Regions from separate parts of the Streptomyces sp. NPDC060232 genome, predicted to be linked through region 1. Evidence: riboswitches for the same ligand, from Rfam matches in the RefSeq annotation. Region 1 holds a riboswitch; each other region holds the start of a gene.
What was found. A riboswitch is a leader RNA that binds a small molecule or an ion and turns the genes downstream of it on or off. The one in region 1 is predicted to bind cobalamin.
Positions count from the first base shown of each region.

Region 2: it holds a riboswitch for cobalamin, as region 1 does, so the genes downstream of both, ACFWFZ_RS22545 (ribonucleoside-diphosphate reductase subunit alpha) here and cobN (cobaltochelatase subunit CobN) in region 1, are expected to answer to the same signal.
Region 3: it holds a riboswitch for cobalamin, as region 1 does, so the genes downstream of both, ACFWFZ_RS19950 (ABC transporter substrate-binding protein) here and cobN (cobaltochelatase subunit CobN) in region 1, are expected to answer to the same signal.

Region 1 is NZ_JBHXAG010000030.1:5,937-15,567, reverse strand. Features, by position in the region: gene ACFWFZ_RS30715 (cobalt-precorrin-6A reductase) at 1-711, shown strand, start outside; gene ACFWFZ_RS30710 (precorrin-2 C(20)-methyltransferase) at 778-2,277, opposite strand; gene ACFWFZ_RS30705 (precorrin-8X methylmutase) at 2,274-2,921, opposite strand; gene ACFWFZ_RS30700 (cobalamin biosynthesis protein CobG) at 2,926-4,179, opposite strand; cobalamin riboswitch at 4,482-4,640, shown strand; gene cobN (cobaltochelatase subunit CobN) at 4,673-8,290, shown strand; gene ACFWFZ_RS30690 (hypothetical protein) at 8,409-8,630, opposite strand; gene ACFWFZ_RS30685 (immunity 49 family protein) at 8,722-9,631, opposite strand, start outside.
Region 2 is NZ_JBHXAG010000015.1:156,395-166,025, reverse strand. Features, by position in the region: gene ACFWFZ_RS22570 (GntR family transcriptional regulator) at 1-88, shown strand, start outside; gene ACFWFZ_RS22565 (carbon starvation CstA family protein) at 216-2,438, shown strand; gene ACFWFZ_RS22560 (YbdD/YjiX family protein) at 2,435-2,632, shown strand; gene ACFWFZ_RS22555 (Uma2 family endonuclease) at 2,683-3,267, opposite strand; gene ACFWFZ_RS22550 (GNAT family N-acetyltransferase) at 3,346-3,843, shown strand; cobalamin riboswitch at 3,888-4,017, shown strand; gene ACFWFZ_RS22545 (ribonucleoside-diphosphate reductase subunit alpha) at 4,154-6,541, shown strand; gene ACFWFZ_RS22540 (ribonucleotide-diphosphate reductase subunit beta) at 6,541-7,611, shown strand; gene ACFWFZ_RS22535 (hypothetical protein) at 7,870-8,097, opposite strand; gene ACFWFZ_RS22530 (helix-turn-helix domain-containing protein) at 8,179-9,144, shown strand; gene def (peptide deformylase) at 9,147-9,631, opposite strand, start outside.
Region 3 is NZ_JBHXAG010000013.1:30,534-40,164, forward strand. Features, by position in the region: gene ACFWFZ_RS19925 (CocE/NonD family hydrolase C-terminal non-catalytic domain-containing protein) at 25-1,224, shown strand; gene ACFWFZ_RS19930 (N,N-dimethylformamidase beta subunit family domain-containing protein) at 1,330-2,964, shown strand; gene ACFWFZ_RS19935 (VOC family protein) at 3,178-3,582, shown strand; gene ACFWFZ_RS19940 (ABC transporter ATP-binding protein) at 3,552-4,361, opposite strand; gene ACFWFZ_RS19945 (FecCD family ABC transporter permease) at 4,358-5,386, opposite strand; gene ACFWFZ_RS19950 (ABC transporter substrate-binding protein) at 5,383-6,378, opposite strand; cobalamin riboswitch at 6,420-6,558, opposite strand; partial or broken gene ACFWFZ_RS19955 (TetR family transcriptional regulator) at 6,712-6,860, opposite strand; gene ACFWFZ_RS19960 (NADAR family protein) at 6,868-7,983, opposite strand; gene ACFWFZ_RS19965 (endonuclease/exonuclease/phosphatase family protein) at 8,060-8,959, shown strand; gene ACFWFZ_RS19970 (serpin family protein) at 9,163-9,631, shown strand, end outside.

The sequences.
Region 1 (9,631 bases):
ACCGAGGCCCGCCGCCTGGCGGAGGCGCTGGCGCGGGAGTCCTCGTACCGGGTGACGACCTCGCTGGCGGGCCGGGTCGCCGCGCCCGTGCTCCCGCCGGGCGGGACGCGCGTCGGCGGCTTCGGCGGGCCGGGCGGGCTGGCGGCCTGGATCGGCGCGCACGGGGTCACCCGCGTGATCGACGCCACCCACCCCTTCGCGGAGCGCATGAGCTTCAACGCGGCCGGGGCGGCGGCGCTTTCGGGCGTACCGCTGCTGGCGCTGCGCCGCCCCGGCTGGGAGCCCGGCCCGGGCGACGCGTGGACGTTCGCGGACTCCCTCGCCGGGGCCGCCGCCCTGCTGCCGGACCTCGGCAGCAGGGTGTTCCTGACCACCGGCCGGATGGGCCTGCACACCTTCGCGGACCTCGACGGCCTGTGGTTCCTGGTGCGTTCGGTGGACCCCCCGGCCGGGCCTGTCCCCGCACGCCTCGAAGTCCTGCTGGACCGGGGCCCGTTCACCCTCGACGACGAGCGGGAACTGCTGGCCCGGCACCGGATCGACGTCCTGGTGACGAAGGACAGCGGCGGCTCTGCGACCGCCCCCAAGCTGACGGCCGCCCGCGAGGCGGGCGTCCCGGTCCTCGTCGTACGCCGCCCCCCGGTACCGCAGGGCGTCACGCGGGCGGATTCGGTGGCCGCGGCCCTGGACTGGCTGCGGCAGCACGCGTGAGGACGGCGGACCCGGGGTGGTGGGAACCACCCCGGGCCCGACGCCGATCACGTCACACCCGCCAGGTCACGGGTAGCGGCGCGGCGTCCAGGTGATCCGCGAGCCGTCGGCCCGTTCGGTGATCTGCGTCTGCGAGGAGCCGACCAGCAGGATCGTGCGCATGTCGACCTCGGACGGCTCCAGTTCGGCGAGCGTGACGATCCGCACCGACTGCTCCGGGCCGCCCACGTCGCGGGCGACGACCACCGGGGTCTGCGGCGAGCGCAGTTCCAGCAGCAGCTCGCGGGCCTGCGCCACCTGCCAGGTCCGGCTGCGGGAGCCGGGGTTGTAGAGGGCGAGCACCAGGTCGGCCGCGGCGGCCGCGCGCAGCCGCTCCGCGATGACCTCCCACGGCTTGAGCCGGTCGGACAGCGAGATCGTCGCGTAGTCGTGGCCGAGCGGGGCGCCGGCCGCGGCGGCGGCCGCGTTGGCCGCGGTCACTCCCGGCAGGACCCGTACGGGCACGTCCTTGTACTCCGCCTGCCCGGCGACCTCCAGGACCGCCGTGGCCATGGCGAAGACGCCCGGGTCGCCGCCGGAGACCACGGCCACCCGCTGGCCGCGGCGGGCGAGGTCGAGGGCGAACTCGGCGCGCTCCGACTCCACCTTGTTGTCGGAGCCGTGCCGGACCTGGCCCGGCTTGACGGGCACCCGGTCCAGGTACGTGGTGTATCCGACGAGCACCTCGGCGTCCGCGAGGGCGCGCCGGGTCTGCGGGGTGAGCCACAGCGGGCCGGCCGGGCCGGTGCCGACGACGACGACCTCGCCGGGGCCGGACGGCACGCTGCCCGGGTTGCCGATCCGGCTGGGCACCACGGCGACGGCGAAGTACGGCACGCTGCCGGGGTCGGTGTCGGCGAGGACGCCGGTGCGCTCGCCCTCCATCGTGGCGCGCTCGACGTAGCGGGCCTCGGCGAGCCGGCCGCTGTTCTCCATCGCGCCGAGCACGGCGGGGAAGGTCCGGCCGAGCTTCATCACGACCGCCGAGTCGGTGGCGGCGAGGCGGGCGGTCAGCTCCTCCTGCGGCAGCGTGCCGGGGAGGATGGTCAGGACCTCCTCGCCCTCCACGAGCGGGGTGCCCAGCCGGGCGGCGGCGGCGCTGACCGAGGTGACCCCGGGGATGACCTCGGTGGCGTAGCGGTCCGCGAGCCGCTTGTGCATGTGCATGTACGAGCTGTAGAAGAGCGGGTCGCCCTCCGCGAGCACGGCGACGGTCCGGCCGGCGTCCAGGTGGGCGGCCAGCCGGGCGGCGGCCTCCTCGTAGAACTCCTCCATGGCGCCCTGGTAGCCGCCGGGGTGGTCGGTGGTCTCGGTGGTGACCGGGTAGACCAGCGGCTCCTCGATGTGGCTCTCGCGCAGGTGCTTCGCGGCGATCGAGCGGGCGATGGACCGGCCGTGGCGGGCGCTGTGGTAGGCGACGACGTCCGCCTCGCCGATCGCTTCGACGGCTCGCAGGGTCATCAGGTTCGGGTCGCCGGGGCCGAGCCCGACGCCGTAGAGGCGGCCCTTGGGCTGCGCGTCGCTCATTCGGCCACGCTCGCGATGGCGTTGAGGGCGGCCGCGGCGATGGCGCTGCCGCCACGGCGGCCGCGTACGACGAGGTGGTCGAGGCCCAAGGGGTGGGCGGCGAGGGCGTCCTTGGACTCGGCGGCGCCGATGAAGCCGACGGGCACCCCGATGACGGCGGCGGGCCGCGGGGCGCCTTCCTCGATCATCTCCAGCAGCCGGAACAGGGCGGTCGGCGCGTTGCCGACGGCGACCACCGAACCCTCCAACAGGCCTCGGTCGCGCCACACTTCGAGGGCGGCGGCGCTGCGGGTGGTGCCCATCTTCGCGGCGAGGTCCGGGACCGCCGGGTCGGAGAGCGTGCAGACCACGTCGTTGTCGGCGGGCAGCCGCTTGCGGGTGACGCCGCTGGCGACCATCTGGACGTCGCACAGGATCGGCGCGCCCGCTTCCAGTGCGGCGCGGGCGCGCAGCACCACCTCGGGGGTGTACCCCAGGTCCTGCGGGAGGTCGGTCATCCCGCAGGCGTGAATCATGCGCACCGCGACCTGGGCGACCGAGGCGGGCAGCCCGGAGAGGTCCGCCTCGGCGCGGATCGTGGCAAAGGACTGGCGGTAGATCGCGGCGCCGTCCTTCTCGTACTCAAACACGGTGTACTCGCTCATTTCTTCACTGCGTCTTCGGACTCTGGGGTGATGAGGTGTTCTCGCGTGCGGCCGTGAGGGCGGCCGCCAGGTCTGGCCGGTGCGGCAGGGTGCGCCCCTGTACGGAGAGCCGGTACCCGTCCGCGGTGGCGAGCGCGTCCACCCACTGCGTGCCCCGCGGGTGGCCGCAGCGGCGCTCGCAGCCGGACCAGTGCACGGGCAGCGGCCCCCGCGCCCGCTCCACCAGGGCGCGCGCGTCGGCGCGTACGTCCGCGAGGGATTTGGCGCAACCGGGGCGCCCGGTGCAGGCGGTGACGGACAGCCAGGGGCTGTCCGGGGAGACGACGAGCCCCGCGTCGGCCGGCAGGGCGGCCGGGGCAGAGGCGCCCGGAAGGACGATCGTGCGCCACGGGGTGATCCGCAACCCGTCGCCGTGCTCGGCCGCCTGGACGAGGACCCTCCACTGGCCGGTGCTCAGCCGGCCGAACGGGGGCATCACGCACAGGGGGTCGTGCGGGCCGGGCACGGGCGGGGCGCAGTACGGCCAGTCCACCGTCGGCACGCGTACCGCGCCGATGCCGGCGGCGGCCAGCCGGGCCGCGAACTGCCCGTCGTCCAGGGCGTGTCGGGCGGGGAGTTCGGCGACCCGCCAGGGGCGGGTGCCGGCCGCGTCGACGGCGTCGAGGAAGTACGCGGCGGCGAGCAGCGCGGCCCGCGGGGCGTCCGCCGCGGCGACGGCCACCGCGCCTGCGGCGGCGCCGAGGCGCACCAGGGCCCGTCCGCCGGGCTGCCCGAGCACGGTGACGTCGGGTTCCAGGGCGGCCACGTCGCCGCGGCCGTCGTCGAGGGCGAAGAGGAAGCGGCCGGACAGCGCGGTGACGCGGGTGTCGGCGCACAGCAGCCGGTCCAGTTCGCGCACCCAGGGCAGTACGTCCTGCGAGGTCGGCGTGGCCACGATGTTGCGTACGCGTTCGTGGGCGGGCGCGGGCAGCAGCCCGGCGGCGTCGAGCAGCTCCGCGAGGCCGGCGCCGCAGCCGTCGGCGAGGCCGCGCAGCTGGACGTTGCCGCGGGAGGTGAGTTCCAGGTGCCCGTCGCCGAACCGGTCGGCGGCCGACGCCAGGAGCGAGGCCTGGCGGGCGGTCAGCGCCCCGCCGGGGATCCGGACGCGCGCGAGGTGCCCGTCGTCCGCCGCGTGCAGCCGGAGCGCGCCGGGGCAGGCGTCACCGCGGTCCCGTATGACGGGTTCGTCCCGCGATACGGCGGAGGGGGGCTGGGGCATGGCGGCGAGCATACCCACGATTGCGCTCCCCGGAACTGTGTCCACCGCCACGCTCCGTCACCCGGCGCGCTCCCGGCGCCGCCGGAAATCCCGGCCCCGCCGGCGTTTCAGGCGCGGGGGTTCGGGGGCAGAGCCCCCGCAACGGCGCCGCACCCGATACACCCGCCCCAGCGGCGAAGCCACCGGCAGAACCCCCACAACGGACAGCACCCGACCCGACCACCCCACCCAACCGGCAGAGCCCCCGCAGGGCCACCGCACCCGACCACCCGCCCCGCCCACCGGGACGGGAACCACCCGCCCCTAAGATGACCTTCCGGCGGCCCATACGGTCCGCCGTCGCCGAGGACGGCGACATGGGAGGAAGCCCGGTGCGATTCCGGCGCGGTCCCGCCACTGTGAACCCGGCAGAGCCATACGGCCGGGTGAGTCAGGAACTCCCGCTGTCCTCACTGCCCGGGGCGCGGAAACCCCGAGGAAGGCCTGCCGCCGCATGATCCTGCTGCTGTCGACGTCCGACACCGATCTGCTCAGCGCTCGCGCAGCGAACACGGCGGACGCCCCCGTCCCGTACCGGTTCGCCAACCCCTCCCGCCTTCCCCTCGACGACCTCCCCGGCCTGCTCGACGGGGCCGACCTGGTCGTCGTACGCCTCCTCGGCGGCCTGCGCGCCTGGCCGGACGGCCTGGACCTGCTGCTGGCCCCCGGCCAGACCCGCCCGGTCGTGGTCCTGACGGGCGAACAGGCCCCGGACGCCCAGCTGATGGAGGCCTCCACGGTCCCGATCGGCATCGCGGCCGAGGCGCACGCCTACCTCGCGCACGGCGGCCCGGCCAACCTCGAACAGCTGGCCCGGTTCCTCTCCGACACCGTCCTGCTCACCGGTCACGGCTTCGAGCCGCCCGCCGCCGCCCCCACCTGGGGGCCCCTGGAGCGCACCGCGCAGCGCACGGACGGCCCCGAGGTCGCCGTGCTCTACTACCGCGCCCACCAGATGAGCGGCAACACCGGCTTCGTGCACACCCTCTGCGAGGCCATCGAGGCCCACGGCGCCCGGCCGGTCCCCCTCTACGTCTCCTCCCTGCGCAGCCCGGAGCCGGCGCTCGTCGAGGCCCTGGGGTCCGCGGACGCGGTCGTCACCACCGTCCTCGCGGCCGGCGGCACCAAGCCCGCCACCGCCTCGGCGGGCGGGGACGACGAGTCCTGGGACGCGGGCGCGCTCGCCGCGCTCGGCGTGCCGATCCTCCAGGCCCTGTGCCTGACCGGATCCCGCTCCGCCTGGGAGGAGAACGACGAGGGCCTCTCGCCGCTGGACGCCGCGACGCAGGTCGCCGTGCCGGAGTTCGACGGCCGCCTGATCACCGTCCCGTTCTCCTTCAAGGAGTTCGACGAGGACGGCCTGCCCGCCTACGTCGCCGACCCCGAGCGGGCCTCCCGGGTCGCGGGCATCGCCGTACGCCACGCCCGGCTGCGTCACATCGAGCGCCGCGACAAGAGGATCGCCCTCGTCCTCTCGGCATACCCGACCAAGCACTCCCGCATCGGCAACGCCGTCGGCCTGGACACCCCGGCCAGCGCGGTGGAGCTGCTGCGCACCCTGATCGCCGAGGGCTACGACTTCGGCCCGGTCCCCGAGATCCCCGGTCTGGTCTCGGGTGACGGGGACGAGCTGATCCGCGCCCTGATCGAGGCCGGCGGCCACGACCAGGACTGGCTCACCGAGGAGCAGCTGGCCCGCAACCCGGTCCGCATCCCCGCCGCCGACTACAAGCGCTGGTTCGCCGAGCTCCCGGCCGAGCTTCGCGAGAGTGTCGAGGAGCACTGGGGCGAGGCCCCGGGCAGCATGTTCGTGGACCGTTCCGCGAACCCGGAGGGCGACATCGTCCTCGCCGCCCTGCGCCGCGGGAACCTCCTCATCCTCATCCAGCCGCCGCGCGGCTTCGGCGAGAACCCGATCGCGATCTACCACGACCCCGATCTGCCGCCCTCGCACCACTACCTGGCCGCGTACCGCTGGATCCAGGCGCGCGCGCAGGACGGCGGCTTCGGCGCCGACGCGATGATCCACCTGGGCAAGCACGGGAACCTTGAGTGGCTGCCCGGCAAGAACGCGGGCCTGTCCGCGGCCTGCGCCCCGGACGCCGCCCTCGGCGACCTGCCCCTGGTCTACCCGTTCCTGGTCAACGACCCGGGCGAGGGCACACAGGCCAAGCGCCGCGTGCACGCCACGCTGGTCGACCACCTGGTGCCGCCGATGGCGCGCGCGGAGTCGTACGGCGACATCGCCCGGCTGGAGCAGCACCTGGACGAGTACGCCCAGATCTCCGCGATGGACCCGGCGAAGCTGCCGGCCATCCGCGCGCAGATCTGGACGCTGATCCAGGCGGCGAAGCTCGACCACGACCTGGGGCTGGAGGAGCGTCCGGACGACGACGGCTTCGACGACTTCCTGCTGCACGTCGACGGCTGGCTGTGCGAGGTCAAGGACGCCCAGATCCGCGACGGCCTGCACGTCCTGGGCGGCGCGCCGACGGGTGAGGCCCGGGTCAACCTGGTCCTCGCCATCCTGCGCGCCCGGCAGATCTGGGGCGGCACCGCGGCCCTTCCGGGTCTGCGCGAGGCGCTCGGCCTGGACGAGTCCGCGGCCACCCGTACCTCGGCGGACGCCGTCGAGGAGACGGCCCGCTCCCTGGTGCAGGCGATGGAGGACGCGAACTGGGACCCTTCCGCGGTCGCCGCGGTCGCCGCGGACCACTCCCCGGAGGTGGCGGCGGTCCTGACCTTCGCCGCGCACGAGGTCGTGCCGCGTCTGGCGGGCACCACGGACGAGATCGCCCACGTGGTCGCGGCCCTGGACGGCCGGTTCGTCCCGGCCGGCCCCTCGGGCTCGCCGCTGCGCGGGCTGGTGAACGTCCTGCCGACGGGCCGCAACTTCTACTCGGTCGACCCCAAGGCCGTTCCGTCCCGCCTCGCCTGGGAGACGGGCCAGGCCCTGGCCGACTCCCTGCTCACGCGCTACCGCACCGACAACGGCGAGTGGCCGGCCTCGGTCGGCCTGTCCCTGTGGGGTACGAGCGCGATGCGCACGGCGGGCGACGACGTCGCCGAGGCTCTCGCGCTGCTCGGCATCCGCCCGGTCTGGGACGAGGCCTCGCGCCGCGTGACCGGACTGGAGCCGATCCCGCTCGGGGAGCTGGGCCGGCCGCGCATCGACGTGACGCTGCGCATCTCGGGCTTCTTCCGCGACGCGTTCCCGCACGTGATCGGCCTGCTGGACGACGCGGTGCGGCTGGCGGCCTCGCTGGAGGAGCCGGAGTCCGAGAACCACGTACGCGCGCACGCCCAGGCGGACCTGGCCCTGCACGGTGACGAGCGCCGCGCGACGACCCGTATCTTCGGCTCGCGCCCGGGTACGTACGGGGCGGGCATCCTCCAGCTGATCGACTCCCGCGACTGGCGTACGGACGCCGACCTCGCGGAGGTCTACACGGTGTGGGGCGGCTACGCCTACGGCCGCGGCCTCGAAGGACGCCCTGCCCGGGACGAGATGGAGACGGCCTACAAGCGGATCACGGTCGCGGCGAAGAACACCGACACCCGCGAGCACGACATCGCGGACTCGGACGACTACTTCCAGTACCACGGCGGCATGGTGGCCACGGTCCGCGCGCTGCGCGGCACGGCCCCGGAGGCGTACATCGGCGACTCCACCCGCCCGGAGACGGTCAAGACCCGCACCCTGGTCGAGGAGACCTCACGGGTGTTCCGCGCCCGCGTGGTGAACCCGAAGTGGATCGAGGCGATGCGCCGGCACGGCTACAAGGGCGCCTTCGAGCTCGCGGCCACGGTGGACTACCTCTTCGGCTACGACGCCACGACGGGCGTGGTCGCGGACTGGATGTACGACAAGCTGACCGAGGCGTACGTCCTGGACCCGGTCAACCGCGCGTTCCTGGAGGAGGCCAACCCGTGGGCCCTGCACGGCATCGCGGAGCGCCTCCTCGAAGCGGAGTCGCGCGGCATGTGGGAGAAGCCGGACGCCCGGATCCTCGAAGCGCTGCGCCAGGTGTACCTGGACACCGAGGGCAACCTGGAGGGTGAGGCGGAGTAGGTCCGCCGCGCGCGGGCCCGTACGACGAAGGCCGCCCTGCCCACCCCGTCAGCGGGTGCGCAGGACGGCCTTCCCGCCGTCGGATCCGCGTACCCCGAGTACGCGCACCGCCGGCCGGCTACGCCTTGACGGTCTGGTTCAGCGCGACGAGGGCCTGCGCCCAGCGCACGTACTTCAGCTGCCCGAAGTCGGCTACGGTCTTGACGCCGAACGCCTCGTGGAGCAGTTCGCCGTCCTTCTCGCTGACGCCCTTGAGCGCGGCCACCGGCGCGGCGAGCACATCGGCCAGCGGCTTGTCGGCCCACGCCTTGTCGAGCACCTTGTCCAGATCGATCGCCATGAGTGTCCCTCCGGGAACATCGGCACCACATACGCGGGCAAACCTAACCCAATCCGACAATCACCCCGCACTGCGGCACGCCGTCGGCGTGTCAGGAGATGTGCTCGATCCTCTTGCCGTCGACCAGGTACCGGGGCAGGTACGGCAGCCGCTCCGGGTCGATCGGGAAGCCCTGGTCGTGGGCGAGGCAGGCCATGGCGAGCACGCCGAGCGCCACCCGGGCGCGGGGCGCCTCGGACTCCCCCCAGTAGCCGCCGTGTTCGGAGAGGGCTTCTGCGAGCGACTCGCCGAAAGCCTCGTGCTCCCGCGTGAAGAGGCGGTGGAAGAGCGACACCGGCTGGAAGTCGACACGGTTCACGAACTCGTCCGGCGCGTGGGTCAGCATCTCGGGCAGGGACGACTGCATGGTGGCGAGCAGTTTCTCCACGACGGCGTCGGCGGGGCCGCCCTCGGAGAAGTAGGTCTGCAGGGTGTCGATCCAGTGCAGGACGTACGCGTCGACGGTGTCGTCCTGCCGCAGCGCCTCCAGCGGGACCCGGCACAGCCGGGCGACCCGGTCGTGCGCACGGCACACGAGCGCGGCGTAGAACGCGTCGAGCCAAACGCGGGCGTCCGCGGGCGGCGCCGCGGGCGTGGCGGGCAGCTGGAGGGCGTTCCCCTCGCCCAGGTACCACTGCTCCGGACCGGAGCCGCTGAACAGCGCGGAGCCGAGCCGCACGGCCGTCTCCCACGCGTCCCACGTGACGACGTCGCCGGCGCGGGGGTCGGCGGTGCAGCGGACGTGGGCGAGCGCGAGGGCGGAGGCGAAGGCGTCGCCCAGCCCCGCCGGGTCGCCCGGGTGTCGGGCCACGGACTCGACGGTCGTACGGGTGAGGGTGCCGGGATCCAGGACCGCCGGGTCCGCACTCCGGGTCGCGAGCCGGCCGGCGCGGTCGAGGCGGATCAGCCCCTTCATCAGGCCGAGCAGCTGCTGCGGCGGCCGCAGGGACAGCGTGCGGGAG
Region 2 (9,631 bases), on a different contig from region 1:
CGACGGCGAACCGGTGGAGTGGGTGCGGTCGGTGTACCGCGGCGACCGCTACAAGTTCGTCGCCAGGCTCAAGCGCCCCGCCGTCTGACTCCCGTGACCCCGCCCCGCGTACCGGAATTCGACGGCCGGAATGCGGACGGGGTCTTACGTTCACCAGGCAATCCCCCGTAGATTCCGCCTGCTTACGCAGATGATCGACGAGGGGACGAGAGATCATGCCTGAACCGGAAGCAACAGGGACGCAACGGGACACGGCGAGTCCGGGAACGCCATCGGGCTCGCCCTCTCCCAAGTCCATCGCCGTGTGGGTGCTCGTCGGGCTCGTCGGCGCCATCGGCTGGGGCGTGCTCGCGCTCTCGCGCGGCGAGGAGATCAGCGCGGCCTGGCTGCTCGCCGCCGCGCTGGGCTCGTACGCCATCGGCTACCGCTTCTACGCCCGCTTCATCGCGCAGCGCGTCCTGAGGGTCGACGCGACGCGGGCCACCCCTGCCGAACGCCTTGACAACGGTGTCGACTTCCATCCCACCGACCGCCGGGTGCTCTTCGGCCACCACTTCGCCGCCGTCGCCGGCGCCGGTCCGCTCGTCGGCCCCGTCCTCGCCGCGCAGATGGGCTACCTGCCCGGGACCATCTGGATCGTCGCGGGCGTGATCTTCGCCGGCGCCGTCCAGGACATGGTGACGCTGTTCTTCTCCACCCGCCGCGACGGCCGTTCGCTCGGCCAGATGGCGCGGGACGAGATCGGCCCCGTGGGCGGAGCCGCCGCCCTGGTCGCCGTGTTCGCCATCATGATCATCCTGCTGGCGGTGCTGGCCCTGGTCATCGTCAACGCCCTGGCGCACTCCCCCTGGGGCGTCTTCTCCATCGGCATGACCATCCCGATCGCCGTCTTCATGGGCTTCTACCTGCGCGTCCTGCGGCCGGGCCGGGTCACCGAGGTCTCCCTCATCGGTGTCGCCCTGCTGCTGCTCGCCATCGTCGCGGGCGGCTGGGTCGCCGAGTCCTCCTTCGCCGGGACCTTCACCCTGGAGAAGGAGACGCTCGTCATCTGGATGGTGGTGTACGGGTTCCTGGCGTCCGTCCTCCCGGTGTGGATGCTGCTCGCCCCCCGCGACTACCTCTCCACCTTCATGAAGGTCGGCACCATCGCGCTCCTCGCGATCGGCGTGGTCATCGCGATGCCGACGCTGAAGATGCCGTCGGTCACCGAGTTCGCGGCCCGCGGCGACGGCCCGGTCTTCGCCGGTTCGATGTTCCCCTTCGTCTTCATCACCATCGCGTGCGGCGCGCTCTCCGGCTTCCACGCCCTGGTCTCCTCGGGCACCACCCCGAAGATGATCCAGAAGGAGACCCAGGTCCGCATGATCGGCTACGGCGCCATGCTGACCGAGTCGTTCGTCGCCGTCATGGCGATCATCGCGGCCTGCATCATCGAGCCCGGCCTCTTCTTCGCGGTCAACTCCCCCGGCGGGGTCATCGGCACCACGGTCGAGTCCGCCTCGCAGGCGGTGACGAACTTCGGCTTCGCCATCTCACCCGAGGCGCTCACCCAGGCCGCGAAGGATGTCGAGGAAGCCAGTCTGCTGTCCCGCACCGGCGGCGCGCCGACCTTCGCACTCGGAATGTCGGAGATCTTCTCCTCCGTCATCGGCGGCGCCGGGATGAAGGCCTTCTGGTACCACTTCGCGATCATGTTCGAGGCGCTCTTCATCCTGACGACGCTCGACGCGGGCACCCGCGTGGGCCGGTTCATGCTCCAGGACACCCTCGGCAACGTCCACAAGTCCTTCAAGGACGTCAGCTGGAAGCCCGGCGTGTGGTTCGCGAGCGCGATCGTGGTCGGCGCGTGGGGCTACTTCCTGTGGGTCGGCATCAAGGACCCGCTGGGCGGCATCAACCAGCTCTTCCCGCTCTTCGGCATCGCCAACCAGCTGCTCGCCGCGGTCGCGCTGGCCGTCTGCACCACGCTGCTGGTCAAGTCCGGGCGGCTGAAGTGGGCGTGGGTCACGGGCGTGCCACTGGTGTGGGATGCCACGGTGACCCTCACCGCCAGCTACCAGAAGGTCTTCTCCGAGGACGTGAAGGTCGGCTTCTTCGCCCAGCGCGACAAGTACCAGGCGGGCATCGACGCCGACAAGGTCCTGGCCCCGGCCAAGAACATGGACGACATGCACACGATCGTCACCAACGCCACGGTCGACGGCGTGCTGTGCGCCCTCTTCGCGGTCCTGATCATCGTGGTCCTCGCGGACGCCCTGCGGACCTGCGTCCAGGCCGTCCGCGACCCGGGTTCGGCGAAGCTCTCCGAGGTCCCGTGGACCGAGTCGAAGATCGTCGCCCCGGCCGGCCTGATCGCGACCGCCGAGGAGCGGACCCAGCTCGCCGCCGCGGCCGGCCGCGACTCCGGCGGCGGGCAGGTCAAGGAGCCGGTGGGGTGAGCGGCGTACGCGCCGTGCTGGCCAGGGCCCGGTTCTACGTACGGGAGTTCTCCGGGGAGGCCGCCTACGACCGGTACGTGGCCCACGCCCGCTCCCACGACCCGGACGCGGAGGTCCTCACCCGCCGCGCCTTCGAACGCGCCCGCACGGACGCCCGCGAGGCGGACCCCCGCGAGGGCTTCCGCTGCTGCTGACACCTGCGAAGGGCCCCGCCGCACGACGCGGCGGGGCCCTTCGGCGTTCCTCAGCGCACCCAGTCCTTGAGGGGCTCGGTCGGGAGGGTGATACCGACGGGGTCGGGGAGGCGGACGTCCTTGCCGAAGGGGACGGTGCGGACGGTCTCGTAGCGGTGGCCGTCCGGGTCGCTGTGGACGAGGACCTGGCATTCGAGCCGGTCGATGAGCAGGTAGACGGGGATACCCGTCGACGCGTAGGCGCGCGGCTTCTCGATCCGATCACGCCGCTCGGTGTCGGAGTCCCACGAGGTCACCTCGACGGCCATCAGGACCGGCCCGGGATCCACCCAGTCGCCCTGGCCGACGAAGGCGTCCTCATGCGCCAGGACGCCGTCCGGGATGGCGCGACCCTCCCGGTACTGCTCCACCTTGACCCCCTGCCCGGCGTGCAGCCAGAGGTCCGGGTGGTGCTGCATGCAGATCCGGCTCAGCCAAACAATGATCCGCCCGTGATCCCCGTCCGGCACTGCCTTGCTCCTGATGACCCCGTCGATGAACTCCAGCCGCAGACCTTCGACCTCTCTGGCGCCTATGCGCGCGACGGCCTCGAAGTCCTCGGTCAGCATGTGGGGCCTGTCGGTCATCACGGTCATGCCTCGCTCACCTTCCTCGACGGTGCTGCCTCCGACGATAGCGCCGGGCGCCGACAGGCGTCCTGCACACTCGACCGCATGGACATCACGATCAGAGCGGTACGGGACGCCGACCACGCCGAGCTGGGTGAGATCACGGCGCAGGCCTACCTCGCCGACGGGCACCTGGACTTCAACGAGGACGACGCCTACCTGAACGTGCTGCGCGACGTGGCCGGGCGGGCCGCACTGGCCGAGGTGCTCGTCGCCGAGCGCGACGGGCGGGTGCTGGGCGGGGTGACCTTCGCGGCGCCCGGCAGCCCGCTCGCCGACATCGCGGGCCCGGACGAGGCCGAGTTCCGGATGCTGGCGGTGGCCCACGCGGCCCGGGGCCAGGGCGCCGGCGAGGCCCTGGTGCGGGCCTGCATCGACCGGGCGCGGTCGATCGAGGGCGTCACGGGGGTCGTGCTCTCCACCCAGCGCAGCATGGCCGGGGCCCACCGGATCTACACCCGCCTGGGCTTCGTACGCACTCCCGAGCGTGACTGGGCGCCCATCGAAGGCCTGACACTCCTCACGTACCGACTCAAGCTGTAGCCGCGCCGACACTACATGTGGGGGTTGCCGCACAAGGCCGCCCCCACATGTATGCTCATGCCTGCTGTCGCCGCAGGGGAATCCGGTGGGAATCCGGAACTGTCCCGCAACGGTATGAAGTGTCCGGCAACCGGACACCAAGTCCGATGACCTGCCGTCAGCGCGCCCGGATCGACCGAACCGGGTGCCGACACGTCCGGGCCTCGCGGTTGGGCCGGTGGACGCCATGCGGTGTGCCCTTTCCTGCCACGCCCGCATGCGCCCGCGCCCGCCCGCCGATGACCGGGCCGAGCGAGGGAGAGCTCCCGCCGTGACCATCGCGCCTTCCGCACCGCGCGCCGAGTCCGTTTCTGGCGACAACACCGAGGGCCCGGGGGCCACGCTGCTGCGTACCCTCACCGAACTTACGGCGGACCTCCCCGACACCGACCCCGGCCGCGTCGCCGCCGCCGCGCTCCGCGGCCGCAGCTCCGCCGCCGACGAGGCCGAACTGCGGGGGTTGGCCACCGAGTCCGCCGCCGGGCTGATCTCCGAGGACCCCGCGTACTCGAAGCTCGCCGCCCGCCTGCTGACGCTGGCCGTGCGCGACGAGGCCGCGAGCCAGGGCTCCACCTCCTTCTCCGCCTCCGTCGAGGTCGGCCACCGCGAGGGCCTCATCGCCGACCGCACCGCCGCGTTCGTACGCGCCCACGCGAGCCGCCTGGACGCGCTGGTCGAGCACACCCTCGCCGAGGGCGCCGACGACCGCTTCGGCTTCTTCGGCCTGCGCACCCTGCACAGCCGCTACTTGCTGCGCCACCCCATCACCCGTCAGGTCATCGAGACCCCGCAGTACTTCATGCTGCGCGTGGCCTGCGGCCTCGCCGCGGACGAGAGCGTCCAGGCCGTCGAGGAGGTCGCCTCGCTGTACCGGCTGATGAGCCGCCTCGACTACCTGCCCTCCTCCCCCACGCTCTTCAACTCCGGCACCCGGCACCCGCAGATGTCCTCCTGCTACCTGCTGGACTCCCCGCTGGACGAGCTGGACTCGATCTACGACCGCTACCACCAGGTCGCGCGCCTGTCGAAGCACGCGGGCGGCATCGGCCTGTCGTACTCCCGCATCCGCGCCCGCGGTTCGCTGATCCGCGGTACCAACGGCCACTCCAACGGCATCGTGCCGTTCCTGAAGACCCTCGACGCCTCCGTCGCCGCCGTGAACCAGGGCGGCCGCCGCAAGGGCGCCGCCGCGGTCTACCTGGAGACCTGGCACGCGGACATCGAGGAGTTCCTGGAGCTCCGCGACAACACCGGTGAGGACCAGCGCCGCACCCACAACCTGAACCTCGCCCACTGGGTCCCGGACGAGTTCATGCGCCGCGTGAACGCCGACGCCGAGTGGTCGCTGTTCTCCCCCGCCGACGTGCCCGAGCTGGTCGACCTGTGGGGCGACGAGTTCGACGCCGCCTACCGCAAGGCCGAGGCCGACGGCCTGGCCCGCAAGACCATGCCCGCCCGCGACCTGTACGGCCGGATGATGCGCACCCTCGCGCAGACCGGCCAGGGCTGGATGACCTTCAAGGACGCCTCCAACCGCACGGCGAACCAGACCGCCGAGCCGGGCACCGTCGTGCACTCCTCGAACCTGTGCACCGAGATCATCGAGGTCACCGACGACGGCGAGACGGCCGTCTGCAACCTCGGCTCGGTCAACCTCGGCGCCTTCGTCGTGGACGGCGGGATCGACTGGGAGCGGATCGACGAGACCGTCCGCACCGCCGTCACCTTCCTCGACCGCGTGGTGGACATCAACTTCTACCCGACCGAGCAGGCCGGCCGCTCCAACGCCCGCTGGCGCCCGGTGGGCCTGGGCGCGATGGGCCTCCAGGACGTCTTCTTCAAGCTGAAGCTGCCCTTCGACTCCCCCGAGGCGAAGGCGCTGTCCACCAAGCTCTCCGAGCGCATCATGCTCGCCGCGTACGAGGCGTCCTGCGACCTCGCCGAGCGCAGCGGCCCGCTGCCGGCCTGGGAGCAGACCCGTACCGCGCGCGGCGTCCTGCACCCGGACCACTACGACACCGAGCTGAACTGGCCGGAGCGCTGGGACGCACTGCGCGCCCGCGTCGCCGAGACCGGCATGCGCAACTCCCTGCTGCTGGCCATCGCGCCGACGGCGACGATCGCCTCGATCGCGGGCGTGTACGAGTGCATCGAGCCGCAGGTCTCCAACCTCTTCAAGCGCGAGACGCTGAGCGGTGAGTTCCTCCAGGTCAACGCGTACCTGGTGGACGAGCTGAAGCAGCTCGGCGTGTGGGACGCCCAGACCCGTGAGGCGCTGCGCGACGCCTCCGGCTCGGTCCAGGGCTTCGGCTGGATCCCGGCCGAGGTCCGCGAGCTGTACCGCACGGCGTGGGAGATCCCGCAGCGCGGTCTGATCGACATGGCGGCGGCCCGTACGCCGTTCCTGGACCAGTCGCAGTCGCTGAACCTGTTCCTGGAGACGCCCACCATCGGCAAGCTCAGCTCGATGTACGCGTACGCCTGGAAGCAGGGTCTGAAGACCACGTACTACCTGCGCTCGCGCCCGGCTACGAAGATCGCCCGCGCCGCGTCCGGCTCTGCCGTCCCGGCGGCCGCCACACCGCTCCCGCAGGCCGTCGACGCCGAGGCGCTGGCCTGCTCCCTGGAAAACCCCGAGTCCTGCGAGGCCTGCCAGTAATGAGCTCCGCCCACCCGTCACCCGACCACCGCCCCTCAACGACGGCACTTCGTGCCGACACCTCCGGAGTCAAGAACCTCCTGGACCCGGGCTTCGAGCTCACGCTCCGCCCGATGCGCTACCCGGACTTCTACGAGCGCTACCGGGACGCGATCAAGAACACCTGGACCGTCGAGGAGGTCGACCTCCACTCGGACGTCGCCGACCTCGCGAAGCTGACGCCCGCCGAGCAGCACATGATCGGCCGTCTGGTCGCGTTCTTCGCGACGGGCGACTCGATCGTCTCGAACAACCTGGTGCTGACGCTGTACAAGCACATCAACTCCCCGGAGGCGCGCCTGTACCTGTCGCGCCAGCTGTTCGAGGAGGCCGTGCACGTCCAGTTCTATCTGACGCTGCTCGACACCTACCTGCCCGACCCGGACGACCGCGCGGCCGCGTTCGACGCGGTGGAGGAGATCCCCTCCATCCGCGAGAAGGCGCAGTTCTGCTTCCGGTGGATGGACTCGGTCGAGAAGATCGAGCGGCTGGAGACGCAGGCCGACCGCCGGCGCTTCCTGCTGAACCTGATCTGCTTCGCTGCGTGCATCGAGGGCCTGTTCTTCTACGGCGCCTTCGCGTACGTGTACTGGTTCCGCTCCCGCGGTCTGCTGCACGGCCTGGCCACCGGCACCAACTGGGTGTTCCGTGACGAGACCATGCACATGAACTTCGCCTTCGAGGTCGTGGACACCGTCCGCAAGGAGGAGCCGGAGCTCTTCGACGACGAGCTGCAGCAGCAGGTCACCGACATGCTGAAGGAGGCCGTGGAGGCGGAGCTGCAGTTCGGCCGCGACCTGTGCGGGGACGGCCTGCCGGGCATGAACACCGAGTCGATGCGCGAGTACCTGGAGTGCGTCGCGGACCAGCGCCTGGTCCGCCTCGGCTTCCCGCCGGTGTACGGCTCGCAGAACCCGTTCTCGTTCATGGAACTCCAGGGCGTCCAGGAGCTGACGAACTTCTTCGAGCGCCGCCCGTCGGCCTACCAGGTCGCGGTCGAGGGCACGGTCGACCTGGACGAGGACTTCTAGGGTCTGTATCGAGTTGCCCCGTGGAGCAAGGAGCGGCGTTCGGTGCGTGCCCTCGGCGTGCGGGACGAATGCCCTCGTAGCGGAGCTACTAGGGCATTTGGCTCGTGCGTCGAGGGTGCGTGCCGAACGCCGCGACGCCGCGGGGCAACTCGATACAGGCCCTAGTCCCTTCACCTCACGCAGGTGCACCGAGAGCCGGGACGCGAAGTGATCGCGTCCCGGCTCTTCGCGTTCCGGGGCGGTGGAGGCCGGCGCGGCTCAGTGGGCGAGGCGTCCCCGGCGCGCGGCGGCGGAGCGGAGGCCGTGCCGGTGGCGCGGGGTGGGCGGCAGGCCGCCCGCCTTCTGCCGCGGCAGCCACACGAGCCGAGTCCGGGCGGCCCGCAGCTGCCGCTCGATCCGCCGCTCGCGCAGGGCCCCGTACAGGCTGGGGGCGAGCAGGAGGGTGGCGGCGGCGAGGACGGCGAGGTAGCTCAGGAACGTGTTCATGCATCCACTGTCACTCCGTTCACGAAACCCTGCCAGTGGCAGGACTGTCATGAAACAGCGAATTACTGCCACACTGGAGCCATGCTGACCGATGTGGCCGTGGCCCTCCTCGACGACGTGGCCCCTTTCGAGTTCGGGATCTTCTGCGAAGTCTTCGGGATCGACCGCAGCGACCACGGGCTGCCGGTGTACGACTACGCCGTCTGCGCGGCGCAGGACGGCCCGCTGACCATGTCCGGGACCGGTTTCGCGTTCACCCCCGCCCACGGGCTGGAGCGGCTGGAGAGCGCCGACCTGATCTGCGTACCCGCCTTCCGCAACGCTTCAGAACGCAGTTTCCCGGAGCCGCTCCTGGCCGCGCTGCGCCGCGGGGTGGAGCGCGGCGCGCGGGTGCTCAGCGTGTGCAGCGGGGCCTACGTGCTCGGCGAGGCGGGTCTGCTGGACGGCCGGCGCTGCACCACGCACTGGATGCACGCCCCGGCCCTGGCGCGGCGCTTCCCGCGGGCGCTGGTCGACCCGGACGTGCTCTACGTCGACGAGGGCCCGGTGATCACCTCGGCCGGCACCGCCTCGGGCATCGACGCCTGCCTGCACGTGGTCCGCCAGGAGCACGGCGCGGAGGTGGCCAACGCCGTCGCGCGGCGGATGGTCGTACCGCCCCACCGGGACGGCGGACAGGCGCAGTACATCCAGCGGCCGCTGCCGCGCACGTCCTGCGACACGGTGGGCGAGGTGATCGAGTGGATGGCCCGCCACCTGGAGGAGGAGATCACCGTCGAGCAGCTCGCGGAGCGCGCGCACATGTCACCGCGGACGTTCGCCCGCCGCTTCCTCCAGGAAACCGGCACCACCCCGTACAAGTGGGTCCTGCGCCAGCGGGTGCTGCTGGCGCAGGAGTTGCTGGAGTCCACCGACGACACGGTCGACGCTATCGCCGGCCGCTGCGGCTTCGGCAACGCGGCCGCGCTGCGCCACCACTTCCTGCGAACCCTGGGCACCACGCCGAACGCCTTCCGGCGTGCCTTCCGGGGCCCGCAGGCCGCCTAGGACTAGGCGTTCGGGACGGTCTCGTAGCGCGGGGTGCCCTCCGCCATCTGGCGCAGGGCGTCCTTGCGGTCCCGCTTCGAGAGCCGGTCGATGTACAGGTAGCCGTACAGGTGGTCGGTCTCGTGCTGCAGGCAGCGGGCGAAGTAGCCGGTGCCGCGGACCTTGATCGGGTTGCCCTGGGCGTCCTGGCCCTCGACCTCGGCGTAGTCCGGGCGGGCGAGCGAGGCGTACGCCGTCGGGACGGACAGGCAGCCCTCGTTGGAGTCGTCCAGCACCCGCGAGCCCGCCGGCAGCTCGACGAGCCTGGGGTTGACCACGACACCGGTGTGGCGCACGCCCTCGTCGTCCGGGCAGTCGTAGACGAAGACCTTGGCGTCCACGCCGATCTGGTTCGCGGCCAGGCCCACGCCCTCGGCCGCCTTCTGGCTGGCGAACATGTCGTCGATCAGCCGGGCCAGCTCGTCGCCGAACTCGGTGACGTCCTTGC
Region 3 (9,631 bases), on a different contig from region 1:
AAGTCGATCACTCCCAGCACCTGGGTGGACGCGGTCGTCGCCCTGAGCACGTGGGGCGACCTGGCCGACAGCCTCTACCAGAACGACACCCGGCACCTGAAGGCCGTGCAGTCCCTGATCGACTTCACCGGCGGTCCGGAAGAGCGGAAGTTCGACGCGGCCACCCGGCAGGTCCTGGACGACTTCCGGGCCGGCCGCAACCTCGACGGCGTCGTGGCGTGGGGCAGGAAGCGTTCTCCGTCGTCGTACGTCGACGAGACGAACGCCCGCGGCATCCCCACGTTCATCTCGAACACCTGGCACGAGACGCTGTTCCCGGCCAACCAGGCCATCGCGCACTTCGGGCGGCTGACCGTGCCCAAGCGGCTCAACCTCTGGATCGGCGACCACGCCGCACCCGAGGGCGCCGGCCTCACCATCCCGTTCAGCGGGCCGAACCTGCCCGTCGAGGAGGCGTTCGCCTGGCTCGACCACCACGTGCTCGGGGCCGACAACGGCGTCGCCGCCTGGCCCGCGGTCAACAGCCAGATCATGTTCACGTACACGACCCGGAACGACTCGGAGACCGGGCAGAACGTCATCACCGAACCGGCGGTCCGCGAGCCCCGGCCGTCCTGGGCGGACGTCACCACCTCCACCGAGCGCTGGTACCTCACCGCCACCGGGGCGGGCCGGCAGGACGGCGGACTGGGCACCGCACCGGAAACGGGATGGAAGCTCGAATTCACCGCCGGCGAGCTCACGGCCGCCACCGCAGTGGACGCCGTCATCACGACCGGCCAGGCCGAGTGGAAGGGCAACCCGAAGCAGTACGCCACCGACGCCTTCGACCGCCGGCACCTCGCCGTATGGACCAGCGGCCCGCTCCGGACGGCCCGCCGTATCCGCGGCGTCCCCGAGCTCACCCTGACCGTCCGCAGCTCCGCCGACGCCACGACCCTGGTGGCCTACCTGTTCGACGTCGGCCCCGACGACACGGCCCGCATCATCACGCACGAGCCCGTCACCCTGCGGGACCTGTCCTCCGGCGAGAACCGCGACACCACCTGGAAGCTCCAGGCCGCCGGCTACGACATTGCCCCCGACCACCGGCTCATGCTGGTCGTGAACAGCCGCGACCAGCTCTACTCCGACGCGCACACCGATGCCGGCGCCGGCGGCAGCACCACCACGATCACCTCCACCGACGACTCGGCCGCCCACCTGGTAGTGCCTCTCGGGTAGCCCGCGCCCCGGCCCGCCGTCCCGGCCCCCGCCGACCGCACACCCCAGGTCAGCAGGGGTCGGGGGGGTGAAAGCGGACCGCGAAGGGTGACATAGCGTGCCCCCATGGATCAGGAGCACATAGCCGGGCCGGCCGGGGACGGCGACGGCGCGGGCAGGCGGCGGTTCCTCGCGATCGCCACGGGCGCCGCGACCGCCGCGGGACTCGGGGCGGTGGCCGGCTGCGCGAAGGGGGACGGCGGCGACGGCGGCGACCGCCGCGCGGACGGCAGGAACGGGGCCACGGCGCCGGACGGCAAGCAGTCGGCGGCAGGAGGCCACGGCTTCGACGTGAAGGCCGAGAACGCCCGCCCGGGCCATGCCGACTGGGCCGTGACGAAGGCCGGCCCGGCCCGGGCCGTCGAGGGCTTCGCCGACAAGGTCAGCGTCCTGGCGGGCGAGTCCTTCGGGCTGTACGTGTCGACGACCGCGCCCCGGTTCACGGTCTCGGCCTATCGGATGGGCTGGTACGGCGGCGCCCGCGCCCGGCTGGTGTGGCGTTCGGAGGCCCTGCCCGGGCTGCGGCAGCCGGAGCACACGGTCGACTCCGACACCCGGATGGTCCGCACCCGGTGGGCCCGCACCACCACGGTCGAGACGAAGGACTGGCCGGAGGGCAGCTACCTGCTGCGCCTCGACGCGCAGGGCGGCGAGGACGGCCAGCGTTTCGTGCCGGTCACCGTCCGGTCGGCGGCGACGGCCGGGCGTACGGTCGTGGTCAACGCGGTCGCCACCTGGCAGGCCTACAACCGCTGGGGCGGATACGGCAGTTACGACGGCCCCGACGGCGGCTACGCCTCGCGCTCCCTCTCCGTCTCCTTCGACCGGCCGTACGAGTACGACGACGGCGCGGGCCTGTTCCTGGTGTACGAGGCCCCTCTGATCGCCCTCGCCGAACGGCTCGGCATACCCCTCGCCTACGCGACCACCACGGACGTGGCGCGGGAGAAGAGGCTGCTGGAGGGAGCCGCGGCGGTGCTCTCGCTCGGGCACGACGAGTACTGGTCGCCGGAGCAGCGCGCCCACTTCACGGCCGCCCGCGACGCCGGCACCAACATCGCGATCCTGGGCGCGAACTGCTGCTTCCGCCGGATCCGGCTGGAGGCCTCCGAGCTGGGGCCGGACCGGACCCTGGTCTGCTACAAGTCCTCCTACGGCCAGGACCCGGGCTTCAGGCGGGGCCATCCCGCGACGGTGGACTTCCGCTCCGCTCCCGGTGCCGACCCCGAGAGCTCCCTGCTCGGTGTGCTCTACGACGGCTATCCGGTGGACGCCCCGTACGTGGTGACCAACCCCGGCCACTGGCTGTTCGAGGGCACCGGCGCGAAGGCGGGCGACCGCTTCGAGCACCTCGTGGGCGTGGAGTACGACAAGGTCAACACCGGTTTCACGACGCCCCGGCCGATCGAGATACTGGCCCACTCCCCCGTGGTGTGCGAGGGCCGCCCCAGCCACCAGGACACCGCCTACTACACGGTGCCGAGCGGGGCGGGTGTCTTCGCGACCGGCACGATGCGGTGGGTGGAGGCCCTGGACGCGACGGGCGACGGCCGCAGCGGACGCAACCACGGGCTCGACGCGCGGTCCGGGGCGCTGACCACCCGGGTGACGGAGAACCTCCTGCGGGTGTTCGCGGCGGGCCCGGCCGGCCGGTCGCATCCCGCGCAGGACAACGTCGATGCGGTGTACGGGAGTTCCTGACGCCGGCGTCGGGCGGCGGCCCGGGCCGACGTGCGGGGCGGCGACCGGGGTGCGCGCTGCGGCGGCAGGGGTGCGCGCTGCGGCGTGCACGCGGAAAGCGCTTGGCTTCGCCCCGGCCCGCCGCCTAGGATCACGATCACGGCATCGCGTGTCGGTCACCGACCGGGTGAGGCATGGAGGTGCCCGTGAGGTGCCTTCCGGAGGCATTCACCCATGTCCGTACAGCTGAACCACACGATCATCCACTCCCGTGACAACCGGGAGTCCGCCGAGTTCCTGGCGCACGTCCTCGGCCTGGCGGTCGGAACCGAGTGGGGGCCGTTCATCCCCGTCGACACCGCCAACGGCGTCACCCTGGACTTCGCCACCATTCGGGCCGAGTCCATCACCCCGCAGCACTACGCCTTCCTCCTCTCCGAGGAGGAGTTCGACGCGGCGTTCGAGAAGATCCGCGCGGCGGGGGTCCCGTACTTCGCCGACCCGCACGGCAGGCTCCCCGGCGAGATCAACCACAACGACGGGGGCCGCGGCGTCTACTTCACGGACCCCGCGGGGCACGGGATGGAGATCATCACGCGCCCCTACGGCTACCAGGAGCCCACCGCGACCGGCAGGTAGACGACGTTGGGCGCGCCCGTCTCGGGGTGGACCTCGACCCGGGCGCGCACCCCGTAGACCTCGGCCAGCAGCTCCTCGGTGAGCACCTCCCGGGGCGGCCCCGAGGCCACGACGCGGCCGCCCGACAGGACGTACAGCCGGTCGCAGAAGGCGGCGGCGAGGTTGAGGTCGTGCAGGACGAGCAGGCTGGTCGCGGGCAGTGCCCGGACCAGGCCGAGGACCTCCAACTGGTAGCGGATGTCCAGGTGGTTGGTCGGCTCGTCGAGGGCGAGCAGCCCCGGATCCTGGACCAGGGCCCGGGCCACCAGGACGCGTTGCCTCTCGCCCCCGGACAGCTCGTCGAAGCGGCGGGCCGCGAAGGGGCCCGCGCCCACGGTGTCCAGGGCCCCGGCGACGCGTCGTACGTCGTCCGGACCGTCCTGCTCCCAGAAGCGCTTGTGCGGGCTGCGCCCCATGGCGACGACCTCGCGGACGGTCAGCCCGAAGGTGCCGCTCGCGTCCTGCGGTACCACCGCGACGCGCCGCGCCCGTTCCTTGACGGTGAGCGCGCCCGCGTCCGCGCCGTCCAGCAGCACCCGTCCGGCGGTCGCCCGCAGGGTGCCGTAGACGCAGCGCAGCAGGGTGGTCTTGCCGCTGCCGTTGGGGCCGACCACTCCCACCGTCTCGCCGGGCCGGGCGGTGAGGTCGATCCCCTGCAGCAGCGTGTGCCCGTCGGTCTCGTAGCGCACGCCCTCGACGGCGAGTTGCACCGGCCGGGCCTGCCCGGTCCCTGCCGTCATCCCGTCACTCCTTCGGTACGGCTGGAGCGGCGCAGCATCCAGAGGAAGAACGGCCCGCCGATGAGGGCGGTGACCACGCCCACCGGTATCTCCTCGGGGGCGGCTGCCGTACGGGCGATCAGGTCGGCCAGGATCAGGAACACCGCCCCGCCGAGCGCGGCGACGGGCAGCAGTGCCCGGTGTCCGGCGCCCACGGCCATCCGGGCGGCGTGCGGGACCATCAGCCCGACGAAGCCGATCGCCCCGCTGCAGGCGACGAGCACTCCGATGACGAGGGAGGTCAGGACGAACACGGCGGCGCGGAAGCGCCCGGTGTCCAGGCCCAGGGTGTGCGCGCCCTCCTCCCCGGCGAGGAGCAGGTCGAGCGGCCGGGCGAGGGCGAGGAGCAGTGCGCCGCCGGCGAGCAGCGCGAGGGTGGGCAGGGCCAGTTCTTCCCAGCGCGCTCCGCCGAGTCCGCCGAGGGTCCAGAAGAGCACGGAGCGGATCTGGTCGGGGTGCGCGGCGAGCACGAGGACGAGGCTGGTGAAGGCGGACAGGATGTACTGGACGGCCACGCCGGCCAGGATGAGCCGGCCGGTGGTCATGGTGCCGCCGCGGCGGGCCATGGCGTAGACGGCCACGAGTGCGGCCATGGAACCGGTGAAGGCGGCCAGCGGCACTCCCATGCCGAATCCGGCCGCGGCCGTGCCGAAGACGATCACGAGTACGGCTCCGGCGGAGGCCCCGGAGGAGGCCCCGAGCAGGAAGGGGTCGGCGAGCTGGTTGCGTACGAGTGCCTGGAGCACGGTGCCCGCCACGGCGAGCCCGGCTCCGACCACGGCGCCGAGCAGGATCCGCGGCATGCGTACGTCCCACACGATGGAGGCGAAGGCTCCGGTGGGCCGGTTCCCCGTCAGGCCGCCGAGGACGATGTCGAGCACCCGGTCGGGGGCGATCCGTACGGGGCCCAGCGCCAGTCCCGCGATCACCGAGGCGGCGAGAGCGGCGGCGAGGACCGCGAGGGCCGCCCCGGTGCGGAGCCTCACGCGGCGTTCGGGTGGAGCTGGCCGCCCAGCGCCTCCACGGCGTCCGCCACCCGGACGCCGAGGACGACGGAGGAGAGCGGCAGGACGACGAACCGCCGGTTCTTGACGGCGGGCACGTCGGCGAGGGCCGGATCGTTCAGCAGGCGCTGCTTCTTGGCCTCCACGCTGGTGCCGCCGTAGTCGTAGATGAGGACGACCTCGGGCTTGCGCTCGATCACCTTCTCCCAGGCGACGTCGCCGAAGGTGTCCTTCAGGTCGGCGAAGACGTTCGTGCCGCCGGAGAGGGAGATGATCTCGTTGCCGATGCCGTCGCCTCCGGAGGTGGAGGCGGAGGCCTCACCGGAGTCGTAGGCGAAGACGGTCGGCCGGGGCTTGTCCTTGACGCGTGTGGTCACGGCGTCGATGCGGCGCTGCTCGTCCTCGATGAGCTGCGCGCCGCGCTCGGGCACGCCGAAGGTCCGCGCGACTTCGGTGATCTCGGTCTTCAGCTGGTCGAGACCGACGGTCCCCTCGGTGCAGTACTCCACGTTGAGGCGGGAGTTGATGCCGGACTTGGCGAGCCCCTCGCGGTCGCGGCCCTGCGTCTTGTCGAAGGCGCTGGCGTAGCCGCCGTAGACGAAGTCCGGGTCGGCGCCGAGCAGGACCTCCTTGGACGGGTACTCCTGGGCCAGCACCTTGATCTTGTCGTAGGCGGGCCGGTAGGCGGGCAGAACGGCATCGTCGAGGTAGGCGGAGCCGGCGATCCGGTCGCCCAGGCCGAGGGCGAGCATCAGCTCGGTGGCGTGCTGGTTCATGGTGACCGCGCGCCGGGGTGGCGCCTGGTAGGTGCTGCTCACACCGCAGTTGGTGACGGTGTACGGGAAACCGGGCGCGCCGCCGGGAGCCCCGGCGGCCCCGTCCTGCCCGGCACCGGGTGAACCGGCGCAGCCGGTCAGGGATATGAGGAGCGCGACGGGGGTGAGCGCGCGCAGGGCGGCGCGGGAACGCGACATGGCGTGGCCTCTCCGGGGGATCCGCGTCCCCTGGTCGACGTGAAGGAGCAGAGGCGGTGCGTCAGTGTCTGACTCCCGGTCTCCCCACTCGGCAAGACCGGTCACAGTGGCGGGACCGCACCGGAATCACACCGGTTTCCTGTCCTGCACCGCCTGGTTACGCGCCCCAGTCTGCCAGAACGCGCACGTGAAGCGGGGTCGGGGGGCCACCCGCCCTCGGCCCCCTCGGCTCCAGCGGAACACGCGGCCGTTCCCCCGGCCCCTGCCGCGCCGCCCCCGGCACCGGCGCCGCCGCAGCCGGCCTGCTCGCCGAGCACACCGCTGCGGACGATCGCGCTCATGCGGTCCACCGGGCAGCAGCCGTCCGGCCCGGGCCAGGGTCGCCAGCCCGTGCAGGGACGCCCGGAACGCCTCGGTGAACAGCCCCGGGTGGACGCCGTTCCCGGCGGCCTCACCGAGGTCTCCAGCCGCGCGGCGAAGGCGTGCGCGTCAGTCGATGAGGGTCTGCCCGGCCAGCAGCTCGGAACGGACGAGTTCGAGGAGGCGGCCCGTCCAGTTGCGGCCCCGGCCTCCGTTCTCGCCCCAGAAGCCCGAGTCGGCGTCGTCGTAGAGCACGGTCGCGTCACCCGTGGCGAGCAGGATCGCCGCGAGGTCGGGGTGTTGCTCGTACTTGGCGCGCAGCAGACGGGCCATGACCGCCGTCCGGACCTGCTCCCAGCCTTCGCGCCGCGGCGCCGCGACCGCGGCCGTACGTGCCTTCCCGCCCGACTCGGCCGCCAGGACCGCGGTCCGGGCCTCCGGTTCGGCGACGGACAGCGCCCAGTACGCGTGGGCCACCGACGGGTAGGTGGCGTCGTCGACGGTGATCGGGGCGGGGTAGTCGTTGCGCAGGGCCTGCTTGCCCGGGTCTTCGAGCGCGCGTTGCGGGTACGAGTGGTAGATCTTGACTGCGGGGGCGAAGGACTCGGCCGGCCCGTCGGCGGGCACGCGGGAAGGGGCCTTCGCGATCCACCGCTCGCGGTCCTCGAAGTATGCGACGGCCTCGTCGTACTCCTCCTGCGTGACCGCTTCGCCGGGCTCGTCCGGGGTCCGGCCGCCGGGCCCCGCCACCAGCACCCGGAGGGGGTAGTCCTTGCGGTCCATGTCGCCGAGCGCGTAGTGCCGCACGGTCTCGGGGATGGCCAGGTAGGCGGCCCGGGCAGCGGCTCGGTTGTCCTCCGTACGGTCCGCCATGAAGACGTCCACCGCGGCGAGGCAGCGGGCGGTCGAGTCGGGGCGGCCGTTCAGCTCGTCGACGGTGTCGCGGACTTCGGCGAGCAGCAGGTCCGCGGTCAGCCAGGTGCGCGGTTCGCCGAACGTCCACGAGGCCAGGTGGTGCGCGGAGGCGCGTCCGCCGTCCGGAAGGCTGGTGGCCACCCATCCGCGGCGGAGCTTCTGCTCGAACTCGTCAAGGGTGACCAGCTCCCAGCAATCGACGAGGCCGTCGGCGTATATGAAGAGGTCGGTGAGGAAGTAGGAGCCGCCGTTGCATATGAACGCGTGCCGCCAGGTGCCGGGTACGCGGACGCCGTCCGCCGTGCGATGGGTGATCCGATTGCCGATCATGCCGTGATGATGCCGGACGGAGCGGTCGGGGAGCACCTCGATTGTGTGCGGTGGGCGCCGGGCGCACCGTGTGATGATGTGCGTCCACTTCGGGGAGGCGATGGTGCTGAGCAGGGGCGCGCGGTGGGCCGCGGGCGCGATGACCGCGGTCTGCATGCTGCTGCTCCTCGGCCCCGGCGCACCGGGCGGCGCGCCCCCCACCGGACCGCTGCCGTTCGACGTCGCCAAGGGGGTCGTCCCGGATCGGGTCGGCACGTGGAACATCTGCAATCCGTGCGGAGGGAGCGGGCAGGACTACGGCCGGGCGACGGAGATCGCCACGTACGCGCCGCAGGTCATCGGCCTTCAGGAGGCCTGCGTACGCGACGTCGAGCAGATCCGCACGTACCTGGAGGAGGTCTACGGGCTGGTCTACCGGGTCGCGTACGGGACGGTCCTGCGGAACTGGAACCGCTGCGGGGGGCTGCCGTGGCGGCCGGGCGGCTACGGCCAGGCGATCCTCGCGGCGGCGCCGATGACGGACCGGGTGAGCATCGAATACCCCGACGGCGGCTCAGAGGACCGCGGCTACCTGGCCGTCACCACGCTGGTGAGCGGCCGGCCCGTCCGCGTCTTCAACACCCACCTCGCCGAGCGCCGGCAGCCAGAGGCACGGGCGCGCCAGGTGCGGGTACTCGCCGCGGAGGTCGCCCGCCACGACCGCGCGATCGTCCTCGGCGACTTCAACGCCGTGCCGCACGCCCCCGAACTCGGCCCGATGTGGGCCCTGGCCACGGACACGGACCCCGGCTGCCGCCCCTCGACCGCCGACGGTGACGACGCCGACGCCGACCCTGACGTCTGCGGAACGACCACCGATTGGAACAGCAAGTTCGACTACGTGTTCCTGCGCGGCATCACCCCGCGCACCCACCGTGTCCGCCCGAGCCCGTACTCGGACCACCACCTGCTGCACACCGACCTCGACCGGGGCTAGGGTCTGTATCGAGTTGCCCCGCGGCGTCGCGAGGCCCGGCACGCACCGAACGCCGCTCCTTGCTCCACGGGGCAACTCGATACAGACCCTAGGGACGCGTCCGGCCGGCCTCGCGGAGCCGGCGTGCAACGGGATGTGGTGGACGCCGAGCCCGTCAGCCGGTCCACCAGCCCGGCGGCGTCCCTCCACGTACGCTCCCCCGCATGACGCAGACGAATTCGACGGAACGGGCCGTGCAGGCGGCACCGGCGGTACGGGCGGTACGGGCGGTCAACCACCTCACCGCGCGCTGGGCCGCGCGGGCCGCTTGCGGCGGCGGGGGCACGGTCTTCACCGCGGCCGGGGTCTGGCCGCTGCTCGCCCTGCTCGCGGACGGCTCCGCCGGGCCGGCCCGCGACGAACTGGCGCAGGCGCTGGGCATACCCGCCGAGGACGCGGCCGCCGCCGCGCGGGAGCTGCTGGCCGCGCTGGACGGCGTACGGGGACTCAGCACGGCGACCGGCCTGTGGGCGGCGGCCGGCCTGCCGCTGGAGGACGGCTGGTCGGCGAAGCTGCCGCCCGGCACCCGGGGCACGCTGACCGGGGACCTGGAGGGGGACACGGAGGTCCTGGACGCATGGGCGTCGGACCGGACCGGCGGCCTGATCGAACGCATGCCGGTGTCCCTCACCC